DNA from 3 places in the Xylanimonas protaetiae genome. Region 2 is predicted to be linked to each of the others. Evidence: predicted binding sites of a transcription regulator. Region 2 holds the regulator's gene; each other region holds the start of a gene.
What was found. Region 2 encodes HrcA, which represses chaperone genes, less so after heat shock. Its sites were predicted from a motif close to TTNGCACTCGNNNNNNNCGAGTGCNAA; they were not measured.
Positions count from the first base shown of each region.

Region 1: a site for HrcA is predicted at 7,873-7,899, ahead of groL (chaperonin GroEL). Genes of this name have one in related genera too.
Region 3: a site for HrcA is predicted at 7,284-7,310, ahead of groES (co-chaperone GroES). Genes of this name have one in related genera too.

Region 1 is NZ_CP035493.1:708,758-718,475, reverse strand. It holds gene ET471_RS03175 (bifunctional alpha,alpha-trehalose-phosphate synthase (UDP-forming)/trehalose-phosphatase) at 1-693, opposite strand, end outside; partial or broken gene ET471_RS18350 (serine/threonine-protein kinase) at 818-1,375, shown strand; gene ET471_RS18345 (serine/threonine-protein kinase) at 1,534-2,724, shown strand; gene ET471_RS03165 (DsbA family protein) at 2,821-3,675, shown strand; tRNA gene ET471_RS03160 (tRNA-Thr) at 3,763-3,835, shown strand; gene ET471_RS18140 (HNH endonuclease) at 4,103-4,336, shown strand; gene ET471_RS03150 (hypothetical protein) at 4,385-4,909, opposite strand; gene ET471_RS03145 (SGNH/GDSL hydrolase family protein) at 4,937-5,596, opposite strand; gene ET471_RS18905 (hypothetical protein) at 5,593-5,799, opposite strand; gene ET471_RS03140 (uracil-DNA glycosylase) at 5,879-6,559, opposite strand; gene napA (nucleoid-associated protein NapA) at 6,694-6,993, shown strand; gene ET471_RS03130 (LytR C-terminal domain-containing protein) at 7,034-7,693, shown strand; gene groL (chaperonin GroEL) at 8,043-9,665, shown strand.
Region 2 is NZ_CP035493.1:3,613,973-3,623,690, forward strand. It holds gene ET471_RS16800 (histidine triad nucleotide-binding protein) at 1-337, opposite strand, end outside; gene ET471_RS16805 (16S rRNA (uracil(1498)-N(3))-methyltransferase) at 360-1,130, opposite strand; gene dnaJ (molecular chaperone DnaJ) at 1,205-2,329, opposite strand; gene hrcA (heat-inducible transcriptional repressor HrcA) at 2,367-3,407, opposite strand; gene ET471_RS16820 (hypothetical protein) at 3,627-3,857, shown strand; gene ET471_RS18100 (hypothetical protein) at 4,164-4,340, shown strand; gene ET471_RS16825 (DUF3097 domain-containing protein) at 4,362-5,204, shown strand; gene ET471_RS16830 (DUF2189 domain-containing protein) at 5,231-5,953, opposite strand; gene ET471_RS16835 (DUF4870 domain-containing protein) at 6,222-6,704, shown strand; gene ET471_RS16840 (tyrosine-protein phosphatase) at 6,767-7,954, opposite strand; gene hemW (radical SAM family heme chaperone HemW) at 8,045-9,298, opposite strand; gene lepA (translation elongation factor 4) at 9,303-9,718, opposite strand, start outside.
Region 3 is NZ_CP035493.1:1,906,020-1,915,737, forward strand. It holds gene ET471_RS08850 (ABC transporter ATP-binding protein) at 1-218, opposite strand, end outside; gene ET471_RS08855 (zf-HC2 domain-containing protein) at 215-1,045, opposite strand; gene ET471_RS08860 (RNA polymerase sigma factor) at 1,042-1,626, opposite strand; gene ET471_RS08865 (TetR/AcrR family transcriptional regulator) at 1,705-2,391, opposite strand; gene ET471_RS08870 (MFS transporter) at 2,492-3,955, shown strand; partial or broken gene ET471_RS08875 (glutamate--cysteine ligase) at 3,988-5,138, opposite strand; gene ET471_RS08880 (class I SAM-dependent methyltransferase) at 5,195-6,451, opposite strand; gene ET471_RS08885 (hypothetical protein) at 6,521-7,207, opposite strand; gene groES (co-chaperone GroES) at 7,427-7,723, shown strand; gene ET471_RS08895 (WhiB family transcriptional regulator) at 7,793-8,074, opposite strand; gene ET471_RS08900 (MerR family transcriptional regulator) at 8,264-9,373, shown strand; gene guaB (IMP dehydrogenase) at 9,503-9,718, shown strand, end outside.

The DNA of each region.
Region 1 (9,718 bases), 950 kb from region 2:
CGACCGGTCGGCGTCGATCGTCACGATCGGGCCGCGCGTCGTGTGGTCCGTCAGACGCCGCACCGCGCGCACGAAGTTCGACGCGTCGCCGCCGCGCTGGAAGCCCACCAGGTCGGCGCCCAGCAGGCCCTCGACGATCTGCCGCCGCCACGGGAGCTGCTGGAACAGCTCCACCGGCGGGAACGGGATGTGGTCGAAGAAACCGATGCGCAGGTCCGGCCGCTGCTCGCGCAGCAGGCGCGGCACGAGCTGGAGCTGGTAGTCGTGCACCCAGACGACGGCGCCCGGGGCAGCCTGGGCGGCCGCCGCGTCCGCGAAGCGCTGGTTCACGCGGCGGTACGCGTCCCACCACTGCCGGTGGTACGTCGGCGTCGCGACGACGTCGTGGTACAGCGGCCACAGCGTGTCGTTCGAGAAACCCTCGTAGTAGCGCTCGATCTCGCTCGCGCTCAGCGTCACCGGGACCAGGCGCATGCCGTCCGCGTCGAACGGGTCCGCCGCCAGGTCCGGGGCACCCGACCAGCCCACCCACGCGCCGTCGGCCGCCTGCATGACCGGCTCCAGGGCCGTGACCAGGCCACCCGGGGACCGCTGCCAGTCCACACCCCCGCCGGGGTGGAGCGAGAAGTCCACGGGGAGTCGGTTGGCGACGACCACCAGGTCGTAGCGCCCGTCCTGCTCTTTGCCGTTCAATGGAAAACCTTCCGATCGCTTGACGATTCCAACCTACCCGGCCCGTTCCCGGGCGGCCCCGGTCGTCTGGCGCACCGCGCCCGGTGCGCGCGCGCCGGGCCCGACCGGCCACTACGGTTTCGCCATGGGCGACGTCGACGTCGAGGGAGCAGCAGCCGTGAGCACGGCGGACGCCCCCGGGCGCCTGACGGCAGGGACGGAGATCGGCGGCTACACGATCCAGGCCCTGCTCGGCAGGGGCGCCATGGGTGCGGTGTACAAGGCGGTCGACGGCGGCGGGACCGCCGTCGCGCTCAAGGTGCTGCACTCGCACCTCGACGGCGAACCCGTCGCCCGCCAGCGGCTGCGCCGCGAGGTCCAGGCCCTCCAGAAGCTCCGCCACCCCGCCGTCGCCCGCGTCCTCGACGCCGAGCTCGACGGCGACACCGCGTTCGTCGTCACCGAGCTCGTCCCCGGCCGCACGCTCGAGGCCGAGGTCGACGACGGCGGCCCCCTCGACCCCGTCGACCTGTACGAGCTCGCCGACCAGCTCGCCGCCGCGCTCGAAGCCGTCCACCTCGCCGGCGTCGTGCACCGCGACCTCAAGCCCTCCAACGTCATGGTCACCCCCCACGGGCCCGTCATCATCGACTTCGGCATCGCCGCCGCCCCCGCCGACCCGCCCGGCGACGCCGGCACCCTCACCTCGCCCGGCTTCGTCATCGGCACCCCCGGCTACCTGGCTCCCGAGCTGCTCGACGGCGGCGCACCCACCCCGAGTCCGACTGGTGGAGCTGGACCGCACTCCTCGCCTTCGCCGCCACCGGACGCTCACCCTTCGGCGTCCGGCCCACCGACCTCGTGCTGCGGCGCTCCCGCGAAGGGCGCGCCGACCTCGTCGGGCTCCCCGCCCGCACCGCGCGGGCGCTCGCGGGCGCGCTGCAGGCCGACCCCGACGTGCGCTGGGGGCCCACGCAGGTGGCCCGCGCCCTGCGGCGCGACTCCGACGAGGCGGCGTACGCCGCGCTCGAGGCGGGGTCGCCGCTCGCCGGGACGGACGAGGCGACGCAGCGCATCGCCGTGCACCCGGACGGCGGCACGAGCCGCTCGGCCGCTGCCGGCGCCCCGACCGGCGAGACGGCGGTCGTCGGCCCGCCCACCCAGCTCGTCGGCCCGCCCACCCAGCTCGTCGGCCCGCCCACCCAGCTCGTGGGGGCGCCGACGGCGCTCGCGGGTCCGCCGTCCCACGACGGATACACGCGCGCCATGCCCGTCGTCACCGGGGCGACCCCGGCCGTCACCGGGCCCATCCCCGTGGGCGAGGTGCGCTACCAGGCGTTCGACCACATCGCGGCCACCGCGGGCGTCCCCGACGACGACGCCGAGTCCGTCGAGCCGCTCCCGCCGGAGCCGTACGTCGCGCCGCCGCTCGCGCGGCGCAGCGGGACGGTGCTCGCGTTCCTCGTGCCGCTCGTCGTGCTGGGCGCCACGCGGCCCGTCGTCGCCGTCGGCGTCGCCGCGATCCTCGTCGTCCTGTGCCGCGTCGCCGGGCAGGCGTCGCAGGCCATCCGGGACCGCCGCGAGCGGTACGGCGCCGTGCGCCGCTCCGACGGGGTGGTCGCCACCGTCGCGTTCCCCTGGCACGCGATCCTGGGCGCCCTCGGGTCGATCCCGCAGCTGCTCGTCGCCGGGTGCGTGGGCGTGCTCGTCGTCGTCGGCGGGTACTGGCTCTTCGGGGCCGGGCGCGTGATCGTCATGCCGCGCGACGACATCGAGGCGCGGTCCGTCGGCGGGATGAACGCGCCCATCGTGTTCTGCGCGGTGCTCGCCCTCGCGACGCTCCTCACCGCGGTCGTGGCGTGGTTCGGGCCGGCCGGCGAGACCGGGCGCCGCGGCGCGCGGGCGCTGCTGAACACGTTCGCGCCGGGCTGGATCGGGGCCGCCGTCGTCATCGTGGCGTGCCTCGTCGGCGCCTGGCTGCTGGCCCGCTCGCTGCTCGAGGTGCCGCCCGTGATCCACTGGTGGCCGCTCGACGGGCCACCGTCGCTCTAGCGACCCTCCGCGTCCAGGTCCCGCCGCTAGGCTGACCGTCGGCCGCCCGACCGGGGCGGCCGCGACCAGTCATGCTCGACCAGCCGAAGGATCGCGATGTCGACCAGCCCGAACCAGTCCAAGGCTCAGCGCCGGGAGGCCGCCCGCGCGCAGGCGCTGGCGCTCAAGAAGAAGCAGGAGGCGGCCGACAGGCGCGCCCGCCTGATCACCATGAGCGTGCTCGGCGTCGTCCTCGTCGCGCTCGTCGCGATCGTCGCGTGGCTGTTCATCCGCGACCACAACAACAACGCCGCCGACGCCGTCGACGAGAACCTCCCGCTGTCGGAGGTCGTCGACGTCCCGGGCACGGCGGGCGACGACGCCGGCATCCTGATCGCCCAGGACCGCTCCGCGGGCGGCACCGCCAACCCCGACGTGCCGACGGTGGGCATCTACTTCGACTACATGTGCCCGATCTGCGGCCAGTTCGAGACGGTCAACAAGGACGCGCTCGAGGCCTTCCTGGCGGACGGCACGGCCAACGTCCAGCTCTTCCCGGTCTCGATCCTCGACCGCGTCTCCCAGGGCACGGCGTACTCGACGCGCGCCGCGTCGGCCGCCGCCTGGGTGGCCGACCGCGCCCCCGCCCGCTTCCTCGACTTCCACGAGGCGCTCTTCGCCAACGAGCCCGAGGAGCAGACCGCCGGCCACACCAACGCGGAGATCGCGGACCTGGCCCGCCAGGCGGGCGTCCCCGACGACGTCGCCGCCGGCATCGAGTCGGGCGAGGCGCGCCGCACGTTCGGGCAGTGGGTCACCTCGGCCACGCAGGCCGCGACGAACAACGACGCCCTGGCCAACGCGCAGGGCGGCTTCGGCACGCCGACGATCACGATCGACGGCGTCCGCTGGGACGGCGACTGGAGAGTCGCGGGCGCCCTCGCGCAGGCCGTCGCGGACGCGACGAAGTGACGCGCTGACCGCCGGAAGGCGACGACGCGGGCGGGGATCGGTAGTCTGATCCCCGCCCGCGTGCCGTCTCGGCGGTCCCGCATGCATGCCGCCTTAGCTCAGTTGGTAGAGCGTTTGCCTTGTAAGCATTGCGTCACGGGTTCGAGTCCCGTAGGCGGCTCCGGAAGCCTCCGGTCTGGTCTCGCACCAGGTCGGGGGCATTTCCTTGCCCTCAGGGGTTGACACGCCACAGTCGGATCGAACTAGCGTTCGATCCATGATGACGTGCGAGGCATGCGGTGCGATCCTCTCCGGGCGCCAGAAGCGGTTTTGCGGGAATGCATGCCAGCGACAGGAGGAGCGGCGACGAAAGACGGACGACTGGCTCCGGACGGGAGAGGCGCCGTGGGCTGGATCGACACGGCGGCACTACATCCGCCTGTACCTCATGGACGAGCAGCAGGGCCGGTGCGCCATCTGCGAGCGTCCGAACGAGTGGCAGGGCACGCATCTCGCCTTCGTGCTCGACCACGTCGACGGTGACGCCTCGAACAACCGCCGCGAGAACCTCCGTCTCGTCTGCCCGAACTGCGACAGCCAGCTCCCGACGTTCAAGAGCCGTAACCGCGGCAACGGCCGGGCGTGGCGGCAGCAGCGCTACGCAGACGGCAAGTCGTACTGAGACGCCGAAGGCCGGGACCACACGGTCCCGGCCTTCGCCGCGGCTCGGTCAGAAGTCGTCGTCCTGCGGAGGCGTCGGCTCCCAGGGCTGCGGCTGCTCCGTGCGGGCGTCCGGGTCGGCCGGGTGCTCGGCGTGGTGCGCCGGCGGGGTCTCGGTGTCCAGCGGGGCGGTCTCGGCATCGTCGTCGTGCCCGATCTGCGCGGCCTCCTTGCTGACCCACTTGGCCGCGCTGCTGCCCAGGGCCGCCGCGGCGGCGCCGACGCCGAGCGCGCCGCCCAGGATCTTGTCGGACGGCTTGTCGCCCGCGCTGAGCTCGGAGGACTTCTTGTCAGCGGCGTCGCGCACGTCCTCGCCCCATCCGGCGACCTTCTCGGCGCCGGACGCGATCGCCGGGGCGACCTTGTCCTCCCAGGCGGGGACGACCTTCTCCTCCCAGGCAGGCTTGACCTTCTCCTCCCAGGTGGGCTTGATCGCCTCGAGCCCTTCCTCGATCGCCTTGCGCACGGACTCGGCGACGTTGCCCGCCGCGTCGGCGATCTTGTCGGCCGTGCTGCGGTCGTGCTGCTCGCTCATCGGAGCCTCCTCAGGGTTGCCGCCAGCCTAGTCACGCGTCTCGGGCCAGCGCACCGGCTGCGGCCACTTCGGGGCGCGGCCGTCGCCGCTGGAGGTGTGCGTGAGGCGGCGCCTGACCCACGGCACCACGTGCTCGCGGGCCCATTCGGCGTCGGCCTTGGCCTTGGCCGTGAGCGGCACGGGCGGCGCGGGCGGCAGGGGCACGTCGTAGCCGGCGTCCTCGGGCGGCAGGTGCAGCCCGACGAGGGCCGCGTTCATGACGCGGCGGTGCCCCTCGGGGGTCAGGTGCAGGCGGTCCTCGGCCCACAGGCGCAGGTCGAAGAGCGACCGCATGCCCCACAGGTCCAGCACGGACGCACCGTGCCGCTGCGCGATCGTCCACACGTTCGCGTTGTAGGTGCCGGTGCGGCCGCGTGTGAAGCTGAGCGCCCCGCCGGCCTTGAAGCCGGCGCCCAGCAGCACGTCCGCCCCCGCGGCACGCAGCCGCGCGACGGCGCCCTCGAGCGCCTCCGAGATCTCGTCGACGTCGACGCCGGGGCGCAGGATGTCGTTGCCGCCGCCGATCAGGGAGACCAGGTCGGCCTTCGCGTCGATCGCGACGTCCACCTGCTCGTCGATGATCTGGTGCAGCAGCCGCCCGCGGATGGCCAGGTTGGCGTACTCCAGCGGCTCCAGCCCGGCGCTCACGCGCCGCGCCGAGAGGGTGTCGGCGAGCCGGTCGGCCCAGCCGCGCTGGACGGCGTCGTCGTCGACGTCGTCCGACGACGTCGGGTACGGGTCCCACAGCCCTCGGAGAAGGAGTCGCCGACGGCGACGTACCGCGTCCAGCGCGGGGCGGGGGAGGCGGCGGGCTCGGACGATGCGATCTGGGCGTCAGGAACTTCGCTCACCCGAGCATTCTGCCCCGGTGTCACCCGTCGTGGTCACGTTCCGGGTGCTCATGTCGAGGCGCCACGGCAGGCGCCCCGGCTACGGCAGGCGCCAGTCCACGGGCGCGCCGTCCTGGGCCGCCAGCAGGGCGTTGACCCGCGAGAACGGGCGGCTGCCGAAGAACCCGCGGTGCGCGGACAACGGGCTCGGGTGTGCGCTCTCGACGTACGGCACCGGGCCGAGCCACGGCTTGAGCGAGGCCGCGTCACGGCCCCACAGGATCGCGACGAGCGGACCGCCGCGCGCCACGAGCGCCCGGATGGCGGCCTCGGTCACGGCCTCCCAGCCCTTGCCGCGGTGCGAGCCCGCCGCCCCCGGCGCGACGGTGAGCACCCTGTTGAGCAGCATGACCCCCTGGTCGGCCCAGGGGCGCAGGTCGCCGTTCGACGGCGGCGGCGCCCCGACGTCGCTCATGAGCTCCGTGTAGATGTTCGCGAGCGAGCGCGGCACGGGCCGCACGTCCGGCTGCACCGAGAACGACAGCCCCATGGGGTGGCCGGGAGTGGGGTACGGGTCCTGGCCGACGACGAGGACGCGCACGTCGGCGAACGGCCGCCGGAACGCGTGCAGCACGTCGGCCCCGGCGGGCAGGTAGCCGCGCCCGGCGGTGATCTCGGCGCGCAGGAAGTCGCCCATGGCGTGGACCTGCGGCTCGACGTCGGCGAGGGCGGCGGCCCACCCGGGGTCGATGGTCTCGGCGAGGGGCGGCGGCGTCGTCACGACGGCGAGGCTACCGGCCCACCCGCCCTTTCGACGTCGTACCTTCTTGCGTTCTGGCGCTCAGAACGCAAGAAGGTACGACGTCGAAAGGCGGTGAATGACATCCGTGTCGTTCCCGGCCTACCCTGGAACGCATGAGTGAGATGCTGCACGCGGTGGAGGCTGCCGCGCCGGTCGTCCCGGGGCTCTCCGAGCGGGACCGCGAGATCCTCGCCTTCGAGCGGCAGTGGTGGAAGTACGCCGGCGCCAAGGAACAGGCGGTGCGCGAGCTGTTCGACCTGTCGGCCACGCGCTACTACCAGGTGCTCAACGCCCTCATCGACACCCCGGAGGCGCTCGCCGCCGACCCGATGCTCGTCAAGCGCCTGCGGCGCCTGCGCGCCACGCGGCAGCGGGCACGTTCTGCGCGGCGGCTGTCCGACGGTGGCGCCTGAACCTCCTCAGGGCCCAGCGCGAGCCGCTACCCTGTCCGGCGTGAGCCGCAGCCAGTACCCGTACCCGCCCGACGAGTTCGACGTCCGCAGCCCCGACGACTCGCCCGTGGGCGTGCACCGCGCGCCGCGCAGCACGTGGAGCGGGCTCTGGCCGTTCCTGCTCGTCGCGGTGATCGCCGTGGCCGTCGCCGTCGGTGGCGTCATGTTCCTCTCGCGCGACAACGGCACGGCCGACGACGCGGGCGGCGCCACGGACACCAACGCGACGGCGCCTGCCGAGGACGGCACGGCCGACGCCCCCGCGGACGGGACCGACGCCCCGGCCGACGGCGCCTCGCCGCCCGCGGACACGACCTCCCCGCCCGCCGCCGACCCGGCCGCGGACCTCACGACCCTGCTCGCCGCGGCGAACCTCGACGCCCACGTGCGCGTGCTCAACGACTCCGGCATCTCGGGCGAGGCCGCCCGGGGCAAGACGGCGCTCGACGGGAAGGGCTTCACGCAGGTCGAGGCCGGCAACCCGCCGGCCGGCTTCACCAGCCCCGCGACCACGAGCGTCTGGTTCGCCGAGGGCAAGGACGACACGGCCAAGGCCGTGGCCGCGGCGCTGGGCATCCCGGCGGGGAACGTGTCCCAGCAGGCCATCCGCGAGGGCGACGTCATCGTCATCATCAAGTCGGCGCTCACCCCGGCCGGCTGACCGGCCCGCTCGCGCACCTGACGGCGCGTCACCCCTCGCGGGTGGCGCGCCGTCGGCGTGCCAGAGTCCGGAGCGTCCTGCGCGCCTGCGACCACGCGCAGGACGACGGCGTGGGCGGCGCGGGGTTCGCCCTGGGCGCACTGTCTTGCACTCTCCAGGGGCGAGTGCCAGAATCGCCGTTAGCACTCTCGGGTGTCGAGTGACAACGCCCGGCGCCGAGAGTGAACCTGATACAGCTGGCCGGCTGGTGAGGCCTGGGCCCGGTGCGTGACCTGAACGCCCGGACGCAGGCCGTCCGTCGCGGGCACCTGCCGGCCGCGCAAGCCATACCAGCGGAGGACACTTCCCCATGGCCAAGATCATTGCTTTCGACGAGGAGGCTCGTCGTGGCATGGAGCGCGGTCTCAACGCGCTCGCCGACACCGTCAAGGTGACCCTCGGCCCGAAGGGCCGCAACGTCGTGCTCGACAAGAAGTGGGGCGCCCCGACGATCACGAACGACGGCGTCTCCATCGCCAAGGAGATCGAGCTCGAGGACCCGTTCGAGAAGATCGGCGCCGAGCTCGTCAAGGAGGTCGCCAAGAAGACGGACGACGTCGCCGGTGACGGCACGACGACCGCCACGGTGCTCGCCCAGGCCCTGGTCAAGGAGGGCCTGCGTGTCGTGGCCGCCGGCGCCAACCCGATCGCCGTCAAGCGCGGCATCGAGAAGGCCGTCGAGGCCGTGACCGAGCAGCTGCTCAACGCCGCCAAGGAGATCGAGACCAAGGACGAGATCGCCGCCACGGCCGCCATCTCGGCCGGCGACCCCGCCATCGGCGAGCTCATCGCCGAGGCGCTCGACAAGGTCGGCAAGGAGGGCGTCATCACGGTCGAGGAGTCGAACTCCTTCGGCCTGGAGCTCGAGCTCACCGAGGGCATGCGCTTCGACAAGGGCTTCCTCGCCCGCTACTTCGAGACGGACCCGGAGCGCCAGGAGGCCGTCCTCGAGGACGCGTACGTCCTGCTCGTCGAGTCGAAGATCTCGAACGTCAAGGACATGCTGCCGATCCTCGACCAGGTCATGAAGCAGGGTCGTTCGCTGCTCATCATCGCCGAGGACGTCGAGGGCGAGGCCCTGGCCACGCTCGTGCTGAACAAGATCCGCGGCACCTTCAAGTCCGTCGCCGTCAAGGCCCCGGGCTTCGGCGACCGCCGCAAGGCCATGCTCCAGGACATCGCGATCCTCACCGGCGGCCAGGTCATCACCGAGACGGTGGGCCTCAAGCTCGAGAACGCGACGCTCGACCTGCTCGGCCAGGCCCGCAAGGTCGTCGTCACCAAGGACGAGACCACGATCGTCGAGGGTTCCGGCGACGCCGACCTCATCGCCGGTCGCGTGAACCAGATCCGTGGCGAGATCGAGAAGTCGGACTCCGACTACGACCGCGAGAAGCTCCAGGAGCGCCTCGCCAAGCTGGCCGGCGGCGTGGCCGTCATCAAGGCCGGCGCGGCCACCGAGGTGGAGCTCAAGGAGCGCAAGCACCGCATCGAGGACGCCGTCCGCAACGCCAAGGCCGCGGTCGAGGAGGGCATCGTCGCCGGTGGTGGCGTCGCCCTCATCCAGGCTGGTGCCGCCGCGTTCGAGAAGCTCGAGCTCGAGGGTGACGAGGCGACGGGTGCCCAGATCGTGGCCGCCGCCATCTCGGCCCCGCTCAAGCAGATCGCCATCAACGCCGGCCTCGAGGGCGGCGTCGTGGCGGAGAAGGTCCGCAGCCTCCCGACGAACTCGGGCCTCAACGCCGCCACCGGCGTGTACGAGGACCTGCTGGCCGCGGGCGTCAACGACCCGGTCAAGGTGACCCGCTCGGCGCTCCAGAACGCCGCGTCGATCGCCGCGCTGTTCCTCACCACCGAGGCCGTCGTGGCCGACAAGCCGGAGAAGGCCGCTGCGCCGGCCGGCGGTGGCGACATGGGCGGCATGGACTTCTGATCCACGCGCTCTAGCAACGCAGACGGCGGCCCGTCACCCTCACGGAGGGTGGC
Region 2 (9,718 bases):
TCGCCCCGGAGATCACGTGGCCGTGCACGTGGAAGACGCTCTGCCCCGCGTGCGGCCCGTTGTTGAAGATGAGCCGGAACTGCCCGTCGGAGAGCTCGCCCGCGACCTCGTCCGCGAGCGCGACGACCTCGGCGAGCAGCGCGGGGTCGGACGCGGCGAGCACGGCGACGTCGCCGTAGTGCTCCTTGGGCACGACGAGCACGTGCACGGGCGCCTGGGGGGCGATGTCGCGGAAGGCGATGACACGCTCGGATGAGGCGACGACGTCGGCCGGGACGTGCCCGGCGACGATCTTGCAGAACAGGCAGTCGGCGTCGGCGGACGAGGTGCTGGTCATGCGGGCAGGGTACGCCAGGGGACTACGACCAGCGGCCCAGACGCTCGCTGAGCAGCGCGATCGCCACCGGCCCGGCCGTGGAGGTGCGCAGCACGTGCGGGCCCAGGAGCACGGCGAGCGCCCCGGCGTCGGTGAGGGTGCGCAGCTCGGCCTCGCCGATGCCGCCCTCGGGGCCGACGACCACGAGCAGCTGCCGGGGGTCGGCGGCGTCGGGCGCGGGCAGAGTCGCGGCGGCGATCGGTGTCGTCGCCTCCTCGTGCAGGACGAGCGCGGCACCGCCCGCGGCGACGACGTCGCGCACGCGGGCGGCGAGCTGCGCCGTCGTGACGGCGTCGCCGACGGGCGGCACCCAGGCGCGGCGGGCCTGCTTGACGGCCGCCCGCACCGTGGCGACCCAGCGGGCGCGCGAGCGCGCGGCGCGGTCGCCGCGCCACACGACGACCGACCGCTCGGCCTGCCAGGGCAGGACGGCGTCGGCCCCGGTCTCGACGGCGGCCTCGACGGCCATCTCGTCGCGGTCGCCCTTGGCGAGCGCCTGGACGAGCGTGACAACGACGTCGGGCGCGGGCTCCTTGACGACGTCCTCGACCGTGAGCCGCACCTGCGAGCCCTCGGTCGCCGCGACGACGCACACGAGGCGGTCCCCGACGCCGTCGACGACGTCGACGCGCTCGCCGACGCGCTTGCGCTGCACGACGGCGGCGTGGCGGCCCTCGGCGCCGTCGAGCACGTAGGTGCTGCCGGGCGTGTGCGCGGCAAGCGAGGTGTCCGCCAGGAAGACCGGGGCGCTCATGCGCGTACTCGCTTCGCTCCGTGCGCGCACGAGGCACGAGGCGCCCTGTGCTCGATGACTCGCTCGCTCATGCCCTAGCGCCCGCTGAGCTTGTCGCGCAGGCGGGAGAAGACGCCCGGGTTGGCGGCGGCGAGGCGCGGCTCGGGGCGCTCCTCGCCGCGCAGCGCGGCGAGGCGGCGCAGCAGCTCGGCCTGCTCGTCGTCGTCGGGCTTGGGGACGGTGACGTCGATGTGCACGTGCAGGTCGCCGCGACCGCCCGTGTGCAGGTGGCCGACGCCGAGGCCCTTGAGCGTGACGATCTGGCCCGGCTGGGTGCCCGGGCGCAGGTCGATCTCCTGGGCGCCGTCGAGCGTGTCGAGCGGCAGCACGGTGCCGAGCGCGGCGGCCGTCATGGGCACGGGCAGCGTGGCATGCAGGTCGTCGCCGCGGCGCACGAACACCTCGTGCGGCTTCTCGCGGATCTCCACGTACAGGTCGCCGGCGGGGCCGCCGCCGGGTCCGACCTCGCCCTGCGCGGTGAGCTTGATGCGCGTGCCCGTGTCGACGCCCGCGGGGACGTTGACGGTCAGCGTGCGGCGCGAGCGGACGCGGCCCTCGCCGGCGCAGTCGGGGCACGGCTCGGGGATGACGGTGCCGTGGCCGTTGCACGCGGTGCAGGGCGCGGTGGTCATGACCTGGCCGAGGAACGAGCGCGCGACACGCTGCACGTGGCCGCGGCCCGCGCAGACCTCGCACGTGCGCAGCGTGGTGCCCTGCCGGGCGCCGTTGCCGCCGCACGTGGAGCACGCGACGGCCGTGTCGACCTGCAGCTCGCGCTTGGCGCCGAACGTGGCCCCGGCGAGGTCGACGTCCATGCGCACCAGGGCGTCCTGGCCGCGGCGGGCGCGCGGGATGGGGCCCTGGGCGCCCTGCGCGCCGCCGAAGAACGTCTCGAAGATGTCCTGGAAGCCGAAGCCCGCGCCGAACCCGCCGCCGGCGCCGCCGCCCGGGGCGGTCGGGTCGACGCCCAGGTCGTACTGCTGGCGCTTCTCGGGGTTGCTCAGCACCTCGTAGGCGCGCGCGACGTCCTTGAACCGCTCCTCGCCGGCCTCCCCCGCGACGTCGGGGTGCAGCTCGCGGGCAAGCCTGCGGTAGGCCTTCTTGATCTGCTCGGGCGTGGCGTCGCGCTCGACGCCGAGGATGTCGTAGTAGTCGGCCACAGCTCTTCTCAGGTTCGTGGGTTCTTCGGATGATGAGTCAGGACGGCAGGACGCGCGACAGGTAGCGTGCCACGGCACGCACCGCCGCGATCGTCCCGGGATAGTCCATGCGGGTCGGCCCGATCGAGCCGAGGAACGCGACGGCGTCGCCGTCGTCGGACGACGTGCCGTAGCCCGACGTGACGACGGAGGCCTCGACGAGGCCCTCGAGGCCCACCTCGTGCCCGATGCGCACGGTGACGGGTCCGACGCCGGGTTCCAGCGCCATCTCGGTGAGCAGGCCGAGGAGGACGACCTGCTCCTCGAGCGCCTCGAGCACGGGCTGGAGGCCCTGCTCGAACCGCATGGTGGCGCGGGCGAGGTTCGCGGTGCCGGCGAGCACGATGCGCTCCTCGTTCTGCTCGTCCAGCGTGTCGACGACCGTGGCCGCCACGCGCCGCGCCAGCGGTCCCAGCGCGGGCGCCACCTGCGTGGCGACCTGCGCGAACGACTCCGGCAGGTCGACGAGGCGCTTGCCGGCGGCGGCCGCGTTGAGGCGCGTGCGGAGCTCGGCGAGCACGCCGTCGTCGATGTCGGCGTCGGCGGGGACCTCGAGGAAGCGCTGCTCGACGCGGCCCGTGTCGGTGATGACGACGACGAGGAGGCGGTCGGCCCCGACGGGGACGAGCTCGAGGTGCCGCAGGCCGGAGCGGCGCAGCGACGGGTACTGGACGACGGCCACCTGGCCCGTGAGCTGGGCGATGAGGCGCCCGGCGCGGCCCATGACGTCGTCGAGGTCGACGCCCTGCGACAGGAACGTCTCGATCGCGCGCTTCTGCGGGCTGGACAGGGGCCGCACCTCGGCGAGGCGGTCGACGAACAGGCGGTAGCCCTTGTCCGTGGGGATGCGGCCGGCGGAGGTGTGCGGCTGGGCGATGAGCCCGGCGTCCTCGAGCGCGGCCATGTCGTTGCGGATCGTCGCGGGCGAGACGCCGAGGCGGTGCCGCTCGGTGAGCACGCGCGAGCCGACGGGCTCCTGCGTGGCGACGTAGTCCTCGACGATGGCGCGCAGCACCTCGAGCCGACGGTCCTCGCTCACGGGTCCCTCCCCTCGATCGCTGTTGCTGGCACTCTCCCCGTGCGAGTGCCATCCTACGCGGCCCGGTCGTGCCGCTGAGGCGCCCCGCACGTATCACTGAGGCGGTCCGCGGCTCGTCCTAGGTGTCCCCGCTGCGGAAGATAAGGAACCTGCCCGATCCGCGCACGGCACCTCAGGGACGACGCTGCAGGTATGTCATACGCAGATCGGAACACCGCCATGGAACCCCTCACGTTCTACGAGCTCCACCGCGCCGAGGAGGCGCGGCGCGAGCGCCGCCTGGCCCAGGACCTCATGGTCCGCGAGCTGCGCGCCGAGCGCCGCCGGCTCGCCGCGGAGCGGCGCGAGACCGCCGCCCTCGTCCGGACGACGAGCCTGCGACGCCGTGCCCGGACGCTGGTCCGCAGGCTCACCCACCGCGCGCCCTCGACGCCCGTCCGCATGGCCTGACCGCCCGTCCGCATGGCCTGAGCGCCCGTCCGCATGGCCTGACCGCCCGTCCGCATGGCCTGGCACAGGCCGTGCGGGCGGTCGCGCCGGCGGGTTCGCGAACGCTGAACCCACCCTTCACGAGATGGCACGAAAACCTTGCGTGACCTGGGCGAACATCACACGCCAGAGGCGGGCGCGGGGCCCCCTCGGCTGGCAGGATGGGCGGTGCCGGCGCAGGGTCGCCGGCCCGGCGACGACGCCACCGTGACGCGCCGGAACCACAGGCGGGCCCACCATCGCCCGCCCGGGACGAAGGAGCCCCTGATGGACCCCCAGACCTACCTCATGACCTTCCGCGCCGACGAGGCACGCCGCGCCGCGGAGACCGAGCGGCGTCGCCAGATCGGCGAGCGCCGCGCGCAGGACGCCCACCGCGACGAGACCAGCCGCCCGGGCGGCCGTGCGGGCCGTCGCGGCGTGGCGCGGGGGCGCCGGCACTGACGCCGTCCTAGGTTCGCGGGCGTGCAGGATCGCTACGGCTCGGACGCCCTCGCCTCGACCACCCACCGCCGGCCCGCCGCGCGGCCCCAGCCGGCCGAGCCGGGCCTCGTGGTCGAGGAGGTCCAGACCGGCTGGGTCGGCGCGGTCGTCCGCGTCGAGAAGTCCGGCGGCATCCACCTCGTCGTGCTGGAGGACCGGCACGGGCGCACGCGCTCGTTCCCGCTCGGCCCGGGCTTCTGGGTGGACGGCGCCGCGGTGGTGCTGACCCCGCCCGTCACCTCGCGCGCTCCGCAGCCGCCCACGCGGACGGCGTCGGGCTCCGTGGCCGTGCACGGGCAGCGCGCCCGCGTCGCCCGCGGGTCGCGCATCTGGGTCGAGGGCAAGCACGACGCCGAGCTCGTCGAGAAGGTGTGGGGCGACGACCTGCGCGTCGAGGGCGTCGTCGTCGAGCTGCTCGACGGCGTCGACAACCTCGCCGCCGCCCTGCGCGACTTCGCGCCCACGGCCGACCGGCGCGTCGGCGTGCTCGTGGACCACCTGGTGCCCGGCTCGAAGGAGCGGCGCATCGCGGACGAGGCGCTGCGCGGCGCGCCGGCCGGGACCGTGCTGGTGCTCGGCCATCCGTACGTCGACGTGTGGCAGGCGGTGCGGGCGGCACGGCTGGGCCTGGCCGAGTGGCCCGTCGTCGAGCGCGGCGTCGAGTGGAAGCGCGGGATCCTGCGCTCGCTCGGCTGGCCCGCCGAGACCCAGGAGGACGTCGCCCGCGCCTGGCAGCGCATCCTGCGCTCCGTGCGCGACTACCGGGACCTCGACCCGGCCCTGCTGGGCCGGGTCGAGGAGCTCATCGACTTCGTGACCGGGTAGGCGATCGTCAGGCGATCGCCTACCCGTCAGACGATCGTGCCGCCCGTCAGGCGCCGGAAGGCGTAGGCCAGCGCGAGCACGGACAGCGGCAGCGTGACCAGCAGGCCCAGGCCGACCGGGATCGCGCCCAGGATGTTGATGCCCACGAGGGCGATCAGCAGGACGAACACCGCGCCGAAGTTCTTGCCCACGAGGCGGAAGCTGTCGCCGATCGCGCCGAACACGGGGCGCCCGTGGTCGATGACGAACGCGAGCGTGAACACCGTGAAGACCTGCCAGGCGATGCTGCCGAGCGGGATCCACCCGGCGATGCCGTCGCCCACGATGATGACGAGTCCGGCGAGCACGGCCGCGCCGAGCCTCCGGGCCGTGAAGAACTGGCCCAGCGACACGCGGGCCCCGTCGGCCTCGCGCAGCGCCGCGCCCCAGGCCATCGCCCGCGCCACGAGGGCGAGCAGGCTGGCGACCACCGCGAGGGCGATGGCGCCGCCGCTGAACCGGAAGTCGGTGACCTCGAACGACGTGGACCCGGCGTCACGCATCTCGTCGCCGAGGCGGCGCGTCCAGTCGACGAGGTCACCGGCCAGCGGCGCGAAGAGGAGGGCCGAGACGACCGCGAAGACCAGCACGAAGAGCACCCACGCCGGCCAGCTCTGCTTGTACTTGGCCCAGCCGAAGGAGAGCGCGTCGCCGACGCGCAGCTGCGGTGCCACCTGCCCGTACGGGGTGGCCGACGGCGCGGACGGCATGCCCGCGTACTGGCCGTAGGCGGGCGGACCGGGCTGGCCGTAGGCGGGCGGTCCCGGCTGGCCGTATGCCGGCGGGGTCGGCTGGCCGTACGGGGCGGCGTCGGCTGGGCCGGCTGGCCGGGCTGTCGGGGGTCGTTCGGGTCGGACGACGGGGGCGGGCCGTAGGGGTCGCTCATCCCCCCAGCGTTCCGCGTCCGGCGCCGCGCCGCTACCCCGGGGCGTGACATCGGTGCAGACAGCGGCGTCGCCGAGCCCTAGCGTGGTGCCTGTGAGCGACAGCCAGAACCAGCCACCGTACGGGCAGGACCCGAACCAGCCGCCGTACGGCCCGCCGCCGGGTCAGCCGCCCTACGGCCCGCCCGGTCAGTACCCGCCCCCGGGCGGGTACTACGTGCCGGCGCCGATGCCCGAGCACGAGGCCCGCGGCTGGGCGTCGGCCGCCCACTGGGCGCCGCTCGCCCTGACGGTGCTCAGCGCGGGCCTCCTGGCGATCCTCGCCCCGCTGGTCATCTGGCTGATGCACCGCCAGCGCAGCTGGCTGGTCGACGTCAACGCCAAGGAGGCGCTGAACTTCCAGATCACGCTGGTCATCGCGTACGTCGTCGGCGCGATCCTGACCGTCGTGCTCGTCGGCTTCCTGGTCCTGCTGGCGGCGCTGGTCTGCTCGTTCGTGTTCGGCATCCAGGGGGCGATGGCGGCGTCGCGCGGCGAGGCGTACCGCTACCCGATCAGCATCCGCTTCGTGAAGTAGCACGCGACGGCCGGAGCGGCCACCCCGGTGGGGTGGCCGCTCCGGCCGTCCGGCGTGACAGGTCAGCTCGCCGGCACCGGCGCGGGCGACAGCAGACGCTGGCGCAGCTGCTGGATCGTGCCGTGGCTAAGACCGAGGCCCTTGGTCAGGTACGCCTCCATGGACCCGTACTCCTGCGCCACGCGGTCGAGGCCCGCCTGGAGGTACGAGGAGTCCACCGCCATGAACGGCGCATAGACCTCGCGGTAGGGCCCCATGGCGTCGAGCTGGGCCTGCACGGCGGGCGTGTTGAGGAAGTAGGTGTTGGAGAGCAGGTAGTCGTCCATCACGGTCTGCTCGTCGACGCCCAGCACCGTGAGCAGGACGGCGGTCGCCCAGCCCGTGCGGTCCTTGCCCGCGGTGCAGTGGTAGAGGCTGGCGCCCTTGTCGCGCGCCAGCGAGGTGAACAGCTCGCGGTACGCGGCCTTGGCGGAGCCGGAGTCGACGAACGCGACCTCGCCCTGGCGCATCGCCTCGGCGGCCGCCTCCGGCGTCGTGATGGCCCCGATGCCGCCGGAGACGTCGCCGCCGATGACGTCGAGCTGCCGGTAGCGCGCGCCGGCGGGGACGACGTCGGGAGCCGCCGCGACCTCGCCCGTCGTGCGCAGGTCGTAGTCGGCCGTGATGCCGAGCGTGCCCACGAACGCGGCGTCGGCGGCGGACAGCGTGAGCTGGTTGGTGCGGTAGACGACGCCGGTCTTGACCCAGCGGCCGTCCTGGGTGCGGTAGCCGCCGATGTCCCGCGCGTTGGTGGCGGTCGCCAGGCCGAGGACGCGCGACGCGGTGAGCACGGCCTTGCCCGTGTCGGGGACGACCTCGACCCACGGGCGCTGCGCCGTCGTCGACACCGTGACCGCGCCGGAGGCCCCGCGCCCGACGGCGGCGGGCTTCTTGCCGAGGTGGCGGGCGTCGGCGCCGACGTAGACCTGCACCGAGCGCAGCCCGGCGCCGGTCCACGAGACGGTCCAGGTGCCGTCGCCGGCGGCCTCGACCGCGACGGCGGTGAGACCGGCCGCGGCGGGCTTCTGTGCATGGGCCGAGGCGGCGTGGGCCGCGCCCGAGGCGGCGTGGGTCGCGCCCGAGGCGGCGTGGGCGGCGGGGTGCGCCGGGCCGGCGACGGCGGCGGGGGCCGTGAGGGACATCGCGGCGGTCAGGGCGACGCCGCAGGCCAGGACGGCCGCCGGGCGGCGGCCGTGGAGAGAGGTACGCATGGCGAACTTCTACGCAACCCACGTGAACCGGACATGAACGACCGGGGGTCCGGCGAGGGCGCGCCGCTGAACAGCCCGATCCGTGCGGTGCTAGTCCGTCAGCGCGCGGACGACGGCGTCCGCCAGCAGGCGGCCGCGCAGGGTCAGCAGGGCGCGGCGGCCCGCGCCGTCGGCGCCGAGCGCCGCGCGGCCGTCCAGGAGGCCCTGGCCCACGAGGGTCCCGACGGCGGTGCGGCCCGACGCCGTGAGCGCGTCGAGCGGCAGGCCCTCGCGCAGGCGGATCTGGAGCATGACGCGCTCGAGCTCGCCGTCCTCGTGGGTGAGCAGCTCGCGGGCCGCGGCCGGCGTCGTGCCGCCCTCGAGGAGCGCGGCGTAGCGCCGCGGGTGCTTGACGTTCCACCAGCGCACGCCCGCGTGCTCGGGGTGCGCGCCGGCCACGTAGGAGTGCGCGCCGGGGCCGATGCCCCACCAGTCGTCGCCCCGCCAGTAGGCGAGGTTGTGGCGGCACTCGAAGCCGGGACGGGACCAGTTGCTGACCTCGTACCAGCCGAGCCCCGCCGCGGTGAGCAGCTCGTCGGCGAGCTCGTACATGGTGGCCTGCTCGTCCGGGTCGGGCTCGGGCAGCTGGCCGCGGCGCACCTGGGCGCCCATCTTGGTGCCCGGCTCGACCACGAGCGCGTACGCCGAGACGTGGTCGACGCCCGTCGCGACGGCCGCCTCGAGCGAGGTCCGCCAGTCGGCGAGGCTCTCCCCCGGCGTGCCGTAGATGAGGTCGAGGCTCACGGCGAGGCCCGCCTCGCGCGCCCAGCGCACGACGTCGGGGATGCGCCGCGGGTCGTGCGTGCGGTCGAGCGTGGCCAGCACCGACGGCACGGCCGACTGCATGCCGAAGCTCACCCGCGTGAAGCCGCCGGCCCGCAGCGCCGCGAGGGACTCGGGCGTCACCGAGTCCGGGTTCGCCTCGGTGGTCACCTCGGCGTCGTCGGCCAGGCCCCAGGCGTCCCGGACGCCGCCCAGGATCCGCACCAGGTCCGACGCCGGGAGCATCGTGGGCGTGCCGCCGCCGAAGAACACCGTCGAGACGGGGCGGGCGGGCACGCCCGAGGCCGCCATGACGCGTTCGGCGAGCGCGACCTCGCTCAGGGCCGTCGTCGCGTACGCGTGCTGCGAGGCGCCGCCGCCGAGCTCCGAGGCCGTGTAGGTGTTGAAGTCGCAGTACCCGCAGCGCACCGAGCAGAACGGGACGTGCACGTAGACGCCGAAGGCGCCGGGGCGCGGCCCGGCGACCCACTCCGGCAGCGCTCCGTCGTCGGGCACCGGGACGCCCTCGGGGAGCTGCGGCACGGCGCTACTTCTCCTTCTTGCCGCCGCCGGCGTCCGAGGAGAGCGCGGCGATGAAGGCGTCCTTCGGGACCTCGACGGACCCGATGGTCTTCATGCGCTTCTTGCCCTCCTTCTGCTTCTCGAGCAGCTTGCGCTTGCGCGAGATGTCGCCGCCGTAGCACTTGGCGAGCACGTCCTTGCGCATGGCGCGGATGGTCTCTCGGGCGATGACGCGCGCGCCGACGGCCGCCTGGATCGGCACCTCGAACTGCTGGCGCGGGATGAGCTCCTTGAGCTTCTCCGTCATGCGCACGCCGTAGTCGTACGCCTTGTCCTTGTGCACGATGGCGGAGAACGCGTCGACCTTGTCGCCCTGGAGCAGGATGTCGACCTTGACGAGGTCGGCGACCTGGTCGCCCGTGGTCTCGTAGTCGAGGCTCG
Region 3 (9,718 bases), 1.7 Mb from region 2:
GTGCGCTCCGCGTGCGTGCCGGTGACCTCGTGGCCGGCGACGGTCACGGTGCCGGTCGACGGCGGCAGCGCGCTCGAGAGCAGCCGCAGCATCGTCGTCTTGCCGGCACCGTTCGGGCCGAGCAGGCCGATCACGCCGGTGCCGAGGGTCAGCGTCGTCGGGTGGAGGGCCACGGTGCGTCCGTAGCTCTTCGAGACGTCGCGCAGGGTGGCGGTCATCGGGGGGCTCCCATCGCGGGCAGGGTGGTGAGGGCACGGGTCAGGACGATCCCGAGGAGGACGGCGACGAGGGCGAAGCCCGCCTGGGTCCCGCCGCCGGAGACGGCGTCCAGGTGCCCCGCCTGGTCGACGGCGACGACCGCGGCCGCCCAGCCCGCCCCGACGACGCCGCACGCCGTCCGCGCGGACAGCCGCGTGAGCAGCACCAGCGCCGCGCCCGACAGGCACAGCGACGGCAGGAGCCACACCCAGGCCAGCGCGTGCAGGGCGGGGACGGCGGCGCCCACGAGGGCGGTCGACGGCACGGCGACGGCGAGGGTGGCCGCGGTGCGCAGCAGGGCGAGCCGGAGCTTGGAGAAGGGCGTCGGGCCCGCGACCTCGCGCAACGGGTCGGTCGCGTCGAACGCGGCCGCGACCGCCACGAGCGGCACCAGGGGCGCGAGCAGCAGGAAGGCGAGCTCGGCGCGGCCGACGTGCGCGGCCACGATCGCGCTCAGCACGGCACCGCCGACGGCCAGCGCCCACGGCAGCCGCAGGTCGCCGGCGGCGGCGAGCACGACGACGGCGTCGTCGGGCAGGCCCAGCCGGCGGAGCCAGCGCAGGTGCGCGGGCGGTCGCGGTGCGCCGATCTCGGCGTGGACGGCCCGCCACACGGGCGCGTACCCGCCGGTCAGCGGGTCGTCGGCGGCGAGCGCGACGGGTCGTGCGGCGTCGCGGCACACGGGGCAGCCGGTCACGTGGGTCTCGACCGCGGCCTCCGCCGCGGGGTCGAGGCGGCCGGCGGCGTACGCCTGCCAGGTCGCGGGGTCGACGTGCCACTCGCTCATGCCCATCCCTCCATCGCCGTGCCGTCGTTCGCCGCGCCAGCCAGGAGCTGCGCCCGCATGCGGGCCTTGGCGGTCCGCACCCGGCTCTTCACGGTCCCGACGGGCACCCCGAGCAGCCGCGCGGCCTCGCGCGTGGTCAGCCCGTCGACGACGGTCGCCTGGATCGCCTGCCGCAGCTCCGGCGAGAGGCCGCGCAGGGCGTCGCCGACGTCGCCGTGCTCGACGGCGAGCAGCAGCTCGTCCTCGGCGCTGCGCACGGCCGGAGACAGGGCCGCGGCGGTCAGGGCGCTGACGGGTCGCGGGCCGCCGCGTGCGCGCAGGCGGGACACGAGCTGGCGGATCGCGATGCCCCACAGCCAGGCGCCGACGTCGCCGTCGCCGCGGTACCGGCCCGCGGAGCGCCACACCGCGACGAACGTGTCCTGGAGGGCGCTCGCGGCCAGCTCGTCGTCGGGCGTCCGGCGTCGCAGACGGAGCTGGAGCCACGCCCAGTGCCGTTCCACGAGCTCGCGCAGCGCGCGCTCGTCGCCCGCCGCGACCTGGGCCAGCAGGTCGGCGTCGCTCGGCGCGGGTGTGTCCATGCTCACACTGTCGCGCGCACGGCCCCGATCGGATCACGCGACCGGCGGCTGCGCCGGGTGATCCTGGGCGCGACGGTGTCAGCGGCCGCCCGTGGCCTGGAGGCGGAGCCCGGCGAGGAGCAGGTCGAGGCCCGCGCGGAACTGCTCGGCGTCGTCGTGCCCGGCGAACTCGTCGACGACGTGATGCACGAAGGGGTACTCGGCGGGGTCGAGGGAGCGCCACTGCGCCGCTGCGGCGGCGAGGAAGGTCTCGCGGTCGACCTCGCCGTCGAGCACCTCCTGCGGCGGCTGCTGTCCCAGGTCGGCCGCGGTGCCGACGACGAAGCCGATGACGGCGGAGACGGCGTGGAAGGCCTGCCGCCGCGTGAGGTCGAGCCGCATGACCTGCTGGCCGATCCGCTCGTAGAGCAGGAGCGCGTTGGGCTGCGCGCCGGTGTTGCGCATGAAGTAGGCACCGAGCCACGGCCGCTCGACGATGACGTCGAAGACGGTGACGGCGATGGACCGGAGGTTGTCGATCGGGTCGTCGCCGTCGCGGAACCGCTCGATGTCCGCGAGCGGGCCGGCAAGGACGTGGTCCGTCGCCCTGTCGAGCAGCTCGTCCTTGCTGGACACGTACCAGTAGATGCTCGCCACCCCGCCCCCGAGCCGGGCGGCGAGCGCGCGGAACGTCAGGGCGGGCTCGCCGGCCTCGTCGAGGAGGGCGACGGCCTCCGAGATCACGGTCTCCATCGAGTGCGAGGCCCTGCGGCGGGTGGCTGGCATGTGGCGATCCTCTCAGGGTCAGGAGCCTTGCCCGCTATCGAACAGCGTTCTATGGTGTGCGGAGCGACGTTATCGAACGCCGTTCGATCCTGGAGGTCTCGTGAGCACCACAACCCTGGCGACGCAGCCGCGCACCTATCCCTCCCTGCGCGCGGCGTGGATCCCGCTCGTCGCGCTGTGCCTCGCCTTCTTCGTGGAGATGGTCGACAACACGCTGCTGACGATCGCGCTGCCCACCATCGGCCGCGACCTCGGCAGCGGCACGACCGCGCTGCAGTGGGTCAGCGGGGCATACTCCCTCACGTTCGGCGGCCTGCTGCTCACGGCAGGGTCGGCCGCCGACCGGCTCGGGCGACGCCGCGTGCTGCTGACCGGGCTCGCGGCGTTCGGCCTCATCAGCCTCCTGGTCCTGGCCGTCGGCTCCACGGGCCAGCTCGTCGCGCTGCGCGCCGGCCTGGGCCTCGCCGCGGCCGCGATGGCGCCCATCACCAACTCGCTCGTCTTCCGCCTGTTCGACGACAAGGACCTGCGCATGCGCGCGATGACGGTCATGATCGTCGTCGGCATGAGCGGGTTCATCCTGGGCCCGCTGCTCGGCGGCAGCGTCCTGGCCCACGTGCGCTGGGAGTGGCTGCTGGTCGTCAACGCCCCGATCGCGCTCATCGCCTGGGTCGGCGTCCGCCTCGGCGTCCCCGCCGACCGTCGCGAGGACCTCACCGACGAGAGGCTCGACCTGCCCGGGGCCGCGCTCAGCGTCGCCACCATCGGCCTCGCCTGCTACACGCTCACCAGCGGCGTCGAGCACGGGTGGCTCTCGGTGGCCACCCTCGGGTCGGCGCTCGGGGCGGCCGTCGCGCTGGCGGCGTTCGTGCGGCACGAGCGCCGCACGCCCCAGCCCATGCTCGACCTGTCCGTCTTCGCCAGCGGGACCGTGCGCGGCGCGTCCGTCGCGCAGATCGGCACGTCCATCGCCATGGCCGGCGTGATGTTCGGCCTGATCCTGCACTTCCAGTACGCCTACGGCTGGAGCCCGATGCGGGCTGGGCTCGCCAACCTGCCCCTCATCGTCACGATGATCGCCGCCACGCCCGTCTCGGAGTCGCTCGCCAAGCGGTACGGCCACCGGGTCGCCTGCGTCGTCGGGACGGGCCTCCTCGTCGCGGCGCTCGCGGGCCTCGCGTGGGGCGTCGACCGCGGGTACGCCGTCATCGCCGTCTGCATGGTGGTGCTGACCGTCGGCCTGCGCACCGTGATGACGATCTGCGCCGTGGCGCTCGTCGACGCGATGCCCGCCAACCGCACGTCCGTCGGTGCCGCGCTCAACGACACCGCGCAGGAGGTCGGCACGAGCGTCGGCACCGCCGTCGTCGGCACGCTCGTCGCCGTGCTCGTCACGCAGGCCCTGCCGTCCGGGACGTGGGGCGCGGACCTCGTCGCGCGCTTCTTCCACGGCGAGCGGGTGACGTACGCGGTCCTGGCCGTGCTGGTCGGCGTCGTCGCCGGCTGGGGCGCGCTGACCCTGACCGACTCCCGCTCCACGGAGGAGCACCCCGAGGCCGCGTGAGCGGGCGTGCCGAGCCTGCGACGGGTGGCTCCTCAGGGGGCGGCGGGCAGCGGGTGCCCGGCGCGCAGCTCGGCGACGAGGTGCCCGACGACGGCCTCCAGGCCGTCGTGCCCGCCGCCGTGCGCCCGCGCCACGGCGAGCTGGCGCTGGTAGGACGCGCCCCGGTCGAGGATGTCGAGCACGCCGGCCAGCTCGGCCTCGCACCCCAGCCGGGCCGCGACGGGCCGCAGCTTGGCCACGAGCCGCCGCGTCGCGTCGGTGACGAGCTCCTCGTTGCCCACGTCGTCGAGGATGACGATGGCGTCCAGGCCGTAGCGGGCAGCCCGCCACTTGTTCTCCTGGACGAACCACTGCGGCATCGTCGGCAGCGGCCTGCCCTCGTCGAGGAGCGTCGACAGGTGCTCCACGAGGCAGTGCGTGAGCGCCGCGAGCGCCAGCAGCTCCTCGATGTTGGAGACGCCGTCGCTCACGCGCACCTCGATGGTGCCGAACCGCGGCGAGGGCCGCAGGTCCCAGCGCACGTCGTTGATGTCGTCGATGACGCCGGTGCGCAGCATGTCGTCGACGTAGGTCTCGAGCTGGTCCCACGTCTCGAGCTGGTAGGGGAGCCCGGCGGTGGGCAGCTGCTGGAACAGCAGGGCGCGCATGGAGGCGTACCCGGTGTCGCGCCCGTCGAAGAACGGCGACGACGCCGACAGCGCGAGCAGGTGCGGGTAGTAGACGAGCAGCGACCGGATGATGGGCAGCACCTTGGCCCGGTCCTCGACACCCACGTGCACGTGGACCCCGTAGATGAGCATCTGCCGCCCCACATCTGCGCCCGGTCGACGACGGTGTGGTACCGCTGCTTGTCGGTGACCTTCTGGGTGCCCCAGTGGGAGAAGGGGTGGGTGCCGGCGCTGACGAGCTCGACGCGCATGGGGTCGGTGACGGCGCGCACCTCGCCGAGCGTGCGGACCAGGTCCGCCCCGGCGGCCGCGACGGTGTCGCACACGCCCGAGACGATCTCCACGGTGTTGCGCAGGAACTCCGGGTGCACGTGCGGGTGGCCGCCGTCGGGGGACAGGGCGCCGACCACGGCCGGCCCGGCCTGGCGCATGTCGCCGGAGTCGGCGTCGACGAGCGCGAGCTCCCACTCGAGCCCGAGGGTCGATCGTCGCGAGGCCGCGAACTCCAGCACCATGGGGACATGGTTCCATGCGCGCCGCCGCGGCGCGGCGGAGGGGCGCGTCCGGGCCCTCAGCGGGGCAGCGGCTCCACGACCAGCACCTGCTGGCTGCCCGCGACGCGCGTGAGCACGAGTGTCGCCTCGGTCGGGCCCTTGAGCGACAGCTGCGCGCGCAGCGCCTCGGGCGTCACGGCCGTGCCGCGCTTCTTGATCGTGACCCGCCCGACGCCGCGTTCCCGCAGGTACGCCTTGAGCCGCTTGACGCCGAAGGGCATGACGTCGAGCACGCGGTAGCCCGTGGCGATGGGCGCCTCGATCGACCCGGTGCCCACGGCCGCCGACGGACCCGGGGCGTCCGTGGTCACGTAGGCGATGGTCGGGTCGAGCAGCCGCCCGCCCAGCTCGGTCACCGCCTGCCCGACCAGCCCGGCGCGGATGACGGCGCCGTCGGGCTCGTAGAGGTACGCCCCGGGCTTGCCGACGGGCGGGGCCTCGTCGTACGCCGGGCCTGCGGCGTGCGCGCCCACGGGCACCGCGCTGCGCAGCGTGCGCGACCGGGTGGTGCCGCCCGCGGTGTGCAGCACCAGCGCGCTGCGGCCGGGCCCGTCCGGGGCCAGCGGCCCGAACCAGAGCCCGGCCTCGACGACGTCGCCGTCCACCGACACCCACTGCGTCTCGGCGTCGGCGGGCAACCCCTGGTGCGGGATGCCCGGACCCACCTTGACGCCGACGGCGGGCACCTGCTCGCGCAGCGCCCACACGGCGTCGAGCGGCGGGGCGTACGCGCCGGGGTCGAAGATGCGCTGGCCGCCGCGCGTGCGGCGGGCCGGGTCGGCGTAGACGCCGTCGACGGCCTCGGCGCGCAGGTCCAGCGCGAGGCCGTCCGCGCAGCGCACCTCGGCCTCGGGGAACGCGCGCAGGTTGGACGCGGCGATCGCGGCGGTGACCTCGTCGATGTCGGTGGCGAGCACCTGGAGCCCGACGCCGGCGAACGCGAGCGCGTCCGCGCCGATGCCGCTCGTGAGGTCCGCGACCTTCGTGACGCCGGCCGCCAGGTAGCGGCGGGCGTGCAGCGCCGCGACCAACAGGCGGGTGGCCTGCTCGACGCCGTCGGGCGTGAACAGCATCGCGTCGGCGAAGTCGCCGAGCTTCGCCCGGGCCTTGGCGCGCAGCCGCGACTGCGTCATGGCCGCGGCCGCCAGGTCGGGGTCCACGCCGTCGTCGCGCAGGCGCATGGCCAGGGCCATCGCGCGCTTCTCGTCGTACGCGGGGAGCGCCGAGAGCAGCGCCTCGCCCTCCGGGCTCAGCAGCTTGACCAGCGTCGACATGCTCAGGCGCTCCACGCGCCTATCGTCGCATCGCGCCCGGGGCGACGCCGCGGGCGTGGCCCGCGGCGGTCAGGCCTGGAGGACCGCCAGCAGCCCGTCCGCGACGCGCGGCGCGACGGAGAACACCGCCAGGTGAGTGGGCGCCTTGGCGGCGATCGCGGCCCGCAGCGCCGCGACGTCGCCCGCCGCGGACGACGTCCCGACGACGGCGGGTGCCGCGACGAGCTCGGCGGTGCCGAGGCTGCGCCAGACGGCGGCGAGCCCCACACGCGCCGCGAGCGCGTCGGTGACCGCGATGCCGTCGGGCTCCGGGCCGGGCGCGAGCCGCTGGAGCGTGCCCACCAGGCCCTCGGCGGCGCCCCACTCGACGTACTCGGTGAGGAACTCGACGGCGTCGGCCGCGGCCTCCTTGGCGGCGGCGCCGGCCAGCATGCGCCGGGCGCCGGCGACGGCGTCGAGGTCGGCGAGCGCCTCGGGGACGGCGTCCTCGAGCTGGGCGATCGTCTCGCGCACGTCCTCGCCGATCGGCGCCATGGTCACGGCGCGCGAGACGGCGCGCAGCGCCGCGACGTCGTCGGGGCCGAGCGGGAGCACCCGCCACGCCACCTCGCCGCCCAGGCTCACGGGCAGCAGGGCCGCCTTGAGGTCCGCGAGGGCGCGCTCGGCCTCGAGGCGCACGAGGGTGCGCTGCGCCTGCACCTGCGCGTGGTAGTCCGCCCAGTTCCGGGCGCTGGCGACGATCTGCTGCGTGTCCATCGGGGGACATGGTGCCCGGTCGGAGGGCCCGAGCGCCACGTGGTGGCCGACCCCGCCCGCCACGACGGCCCTCGCTTTGGCACTCGACTTGTCAGAGTGCTAATCGCGCTCCTAGATTGTCCATCAGCGCACGCGCGCTGTGCCGGCACCCGCGACGACGGCCAGCGCTGCGACGCGTCCTAGTCCAGCACGCACGACATGCGAAAGAGGAGGTCCGACGTGTCGGTCCCCATCAAGCCGCTCGAGGACCGGATCGTCGTCAAGGCCATCGAGGCCGAGACCACGACCGCTTCCGGCCTGGTCATCCCGGACACCGCCAAGGAGAAGCCCCAGGAGGGCGAGGTCCTGGCCGTGGGCGAGGGTCGCTTCGACGACAACGGCAACCGTGTCCCGGTCGACGTCAAGGTCGGCGACAAGGTCATCTACAGCAAGTACGGCGGCACCGAGGTCAAGTACGCGGGCGAGGAGTACCTGGTGCTCTCGGCGCGCGACATCCTCGCCGTCGTCGTCGGCTGACACCAGCCGTCAGACGCGACGAAGCCCTCTGCACCGTCCTTGGTGCAGAGGGCTTCGTCGTACCTCGGGTCAGCCGGTCTTCTTGGCGAGGATCGCCGCGCGCTCGTCCTCGGAGAGACCGCCCCAGACGCCGTACGGCTCGCGCACGCGGAGCGACTGCTCGCGGCACTGCATCATCACGGCGCAGGTGTTGCAGATGGCCTTGGCGGCCTCTGCGCGACGGCGGCGGGTCGAGCCCCGCTCGCCTTCAGGGTGGAAGAAGAGCGTGTCGTCGGCGTCGCGGCAAGCGCCCTGGTACTGCCACTCCCACAGCTCCATCACCGGGCCGGGCAACCTCGAGATCTCCGTCATGGCGGCCAACTTACAAGTTGTTCAGAAGTTGGTCAACGGTGTGGTTGTGCAGGTGGTGGCCCCTTGTGCCTGGCGCGTTCCCGGGGCCGTGCGCGGGAATCCGGCCAGGTTAGTTGTTCGACCAGACACAATCGCGCCACCCGACGTGGCGCAGTGGCAAGCGCACGACCCGGTCGGCACAATCGAGCCATGACTCCCACCAGGCCCGCCTCGTCCGGCAGGCCCAGCGCGCCGAGCCCAGGGCTCGCCGTCGCCGCGGTGGCTCGCCGGCTCGGGGTCGCCCCCGCCACGCTGCGCACCTGGGACCGCCGCTACGGCCTCGGCCCGTCGGGTCGCACGGCCGGCTCGCACCGCCGCTACACGCCCGAGGACGTGGCGCGGCTGCTGGTCATGCGCCGGCTCACGGTCGAGGGCGTCGCGCCCGTCGACGCCGCGCGTGCCGCGCTCGAGACCGAGGTCGACAAGCTCGACACCTCCACGACGACGCCCGGCCGGCGTGCCGCGGCGGCCCAGAGCGCGGCGAGCGCGGGCACGCCCGACGAGCCCGAGGGGCCGCGCGGTCGCGGCCACCTGCGCGCCCTGCCCGGGGGCGGCGAAGGAGCGCGCGGCGCCCACGCGACCTCGCTGCCCGGCGCCGCCCCGTCCACGATCTCCGCGCGGGTCGCCGCCGTCATCGACGCGGCGCTCGCCTACGACCAGTCGGCCTGCGACGGCCTGCTGCGCATCGGCGCCCAGGGCGACCCCGCCGCGTGGTGGACCCAGCTCGTCGAGCCGGCGTGGCTGCGCATCGCGCAGCGCACGGTGCTCGGCACGCCCGGCGAGGTGCCCGAGCTCGTGCTCGCCACGGCGGCCCTGCGCGCCCTGCGCGACTTCACCGAGGCCTTCGAGCAGGCCATGACCAACGCGGGCAACCCGCCGGCCAACCACCCGAGCCGGATGCGCAAGATCGTGCTGATCTTCGCCGCGCCCGACGAGGTGGTGCCGCTCGCGGCGCACGCGCTCGCGGCCGCCCTCGTGGCCCACGGGGCCACGGCGCGCGTCGTCACCGGGCCCGCGAGCACGCACCGCGCCGTCGAGCTCGTGACGATGGTGCGGCCCGCGGCGGTCGTGCTCGCGACGACCCTCGCCCGGCCCGACCTCGACGCCGTCCGCTCGGTGCACGACGCCTTCGCGAGCCTGCCGATCTTCGTCGGCCTGCGGCGCGAGAACGCGGCCAGCGAGCTGCCGCTCGCCCCGACCGTGCAACGCGTCCGGTCGTTCACGGGGCTGCTGCACGAGGTCCTCGCCGTCGTGGGGTAAGGCGGAGCGGAGCCGTAGCCTTGCCCGACGAGCGGGCTCGGGCACGGCGGGAGGGAAGCCCTGGCGGAGGGTGACGCAGGCCTCGGCCGACGCGGCTCTCGCCGCGTGCTGCCCCCGTAGACTTCCCCCATGACGGACGCTCACGATCCCTTCGCGAACCTCGGGCTCACGTACGACGACGTGCTGCTGCTGCCGGGCTACTCCGACCTCGCACCGTCGGACATCGACACGACGTCGCGCCTGACCCGCGAGATCTCGCTGCGCGTGCCGCTGGTCTCGGCGGCCATGGACACCGTCACCGAGGCCCGCATGGCGATCGCCATGGCCCGCCAGGGCGGCATCGGC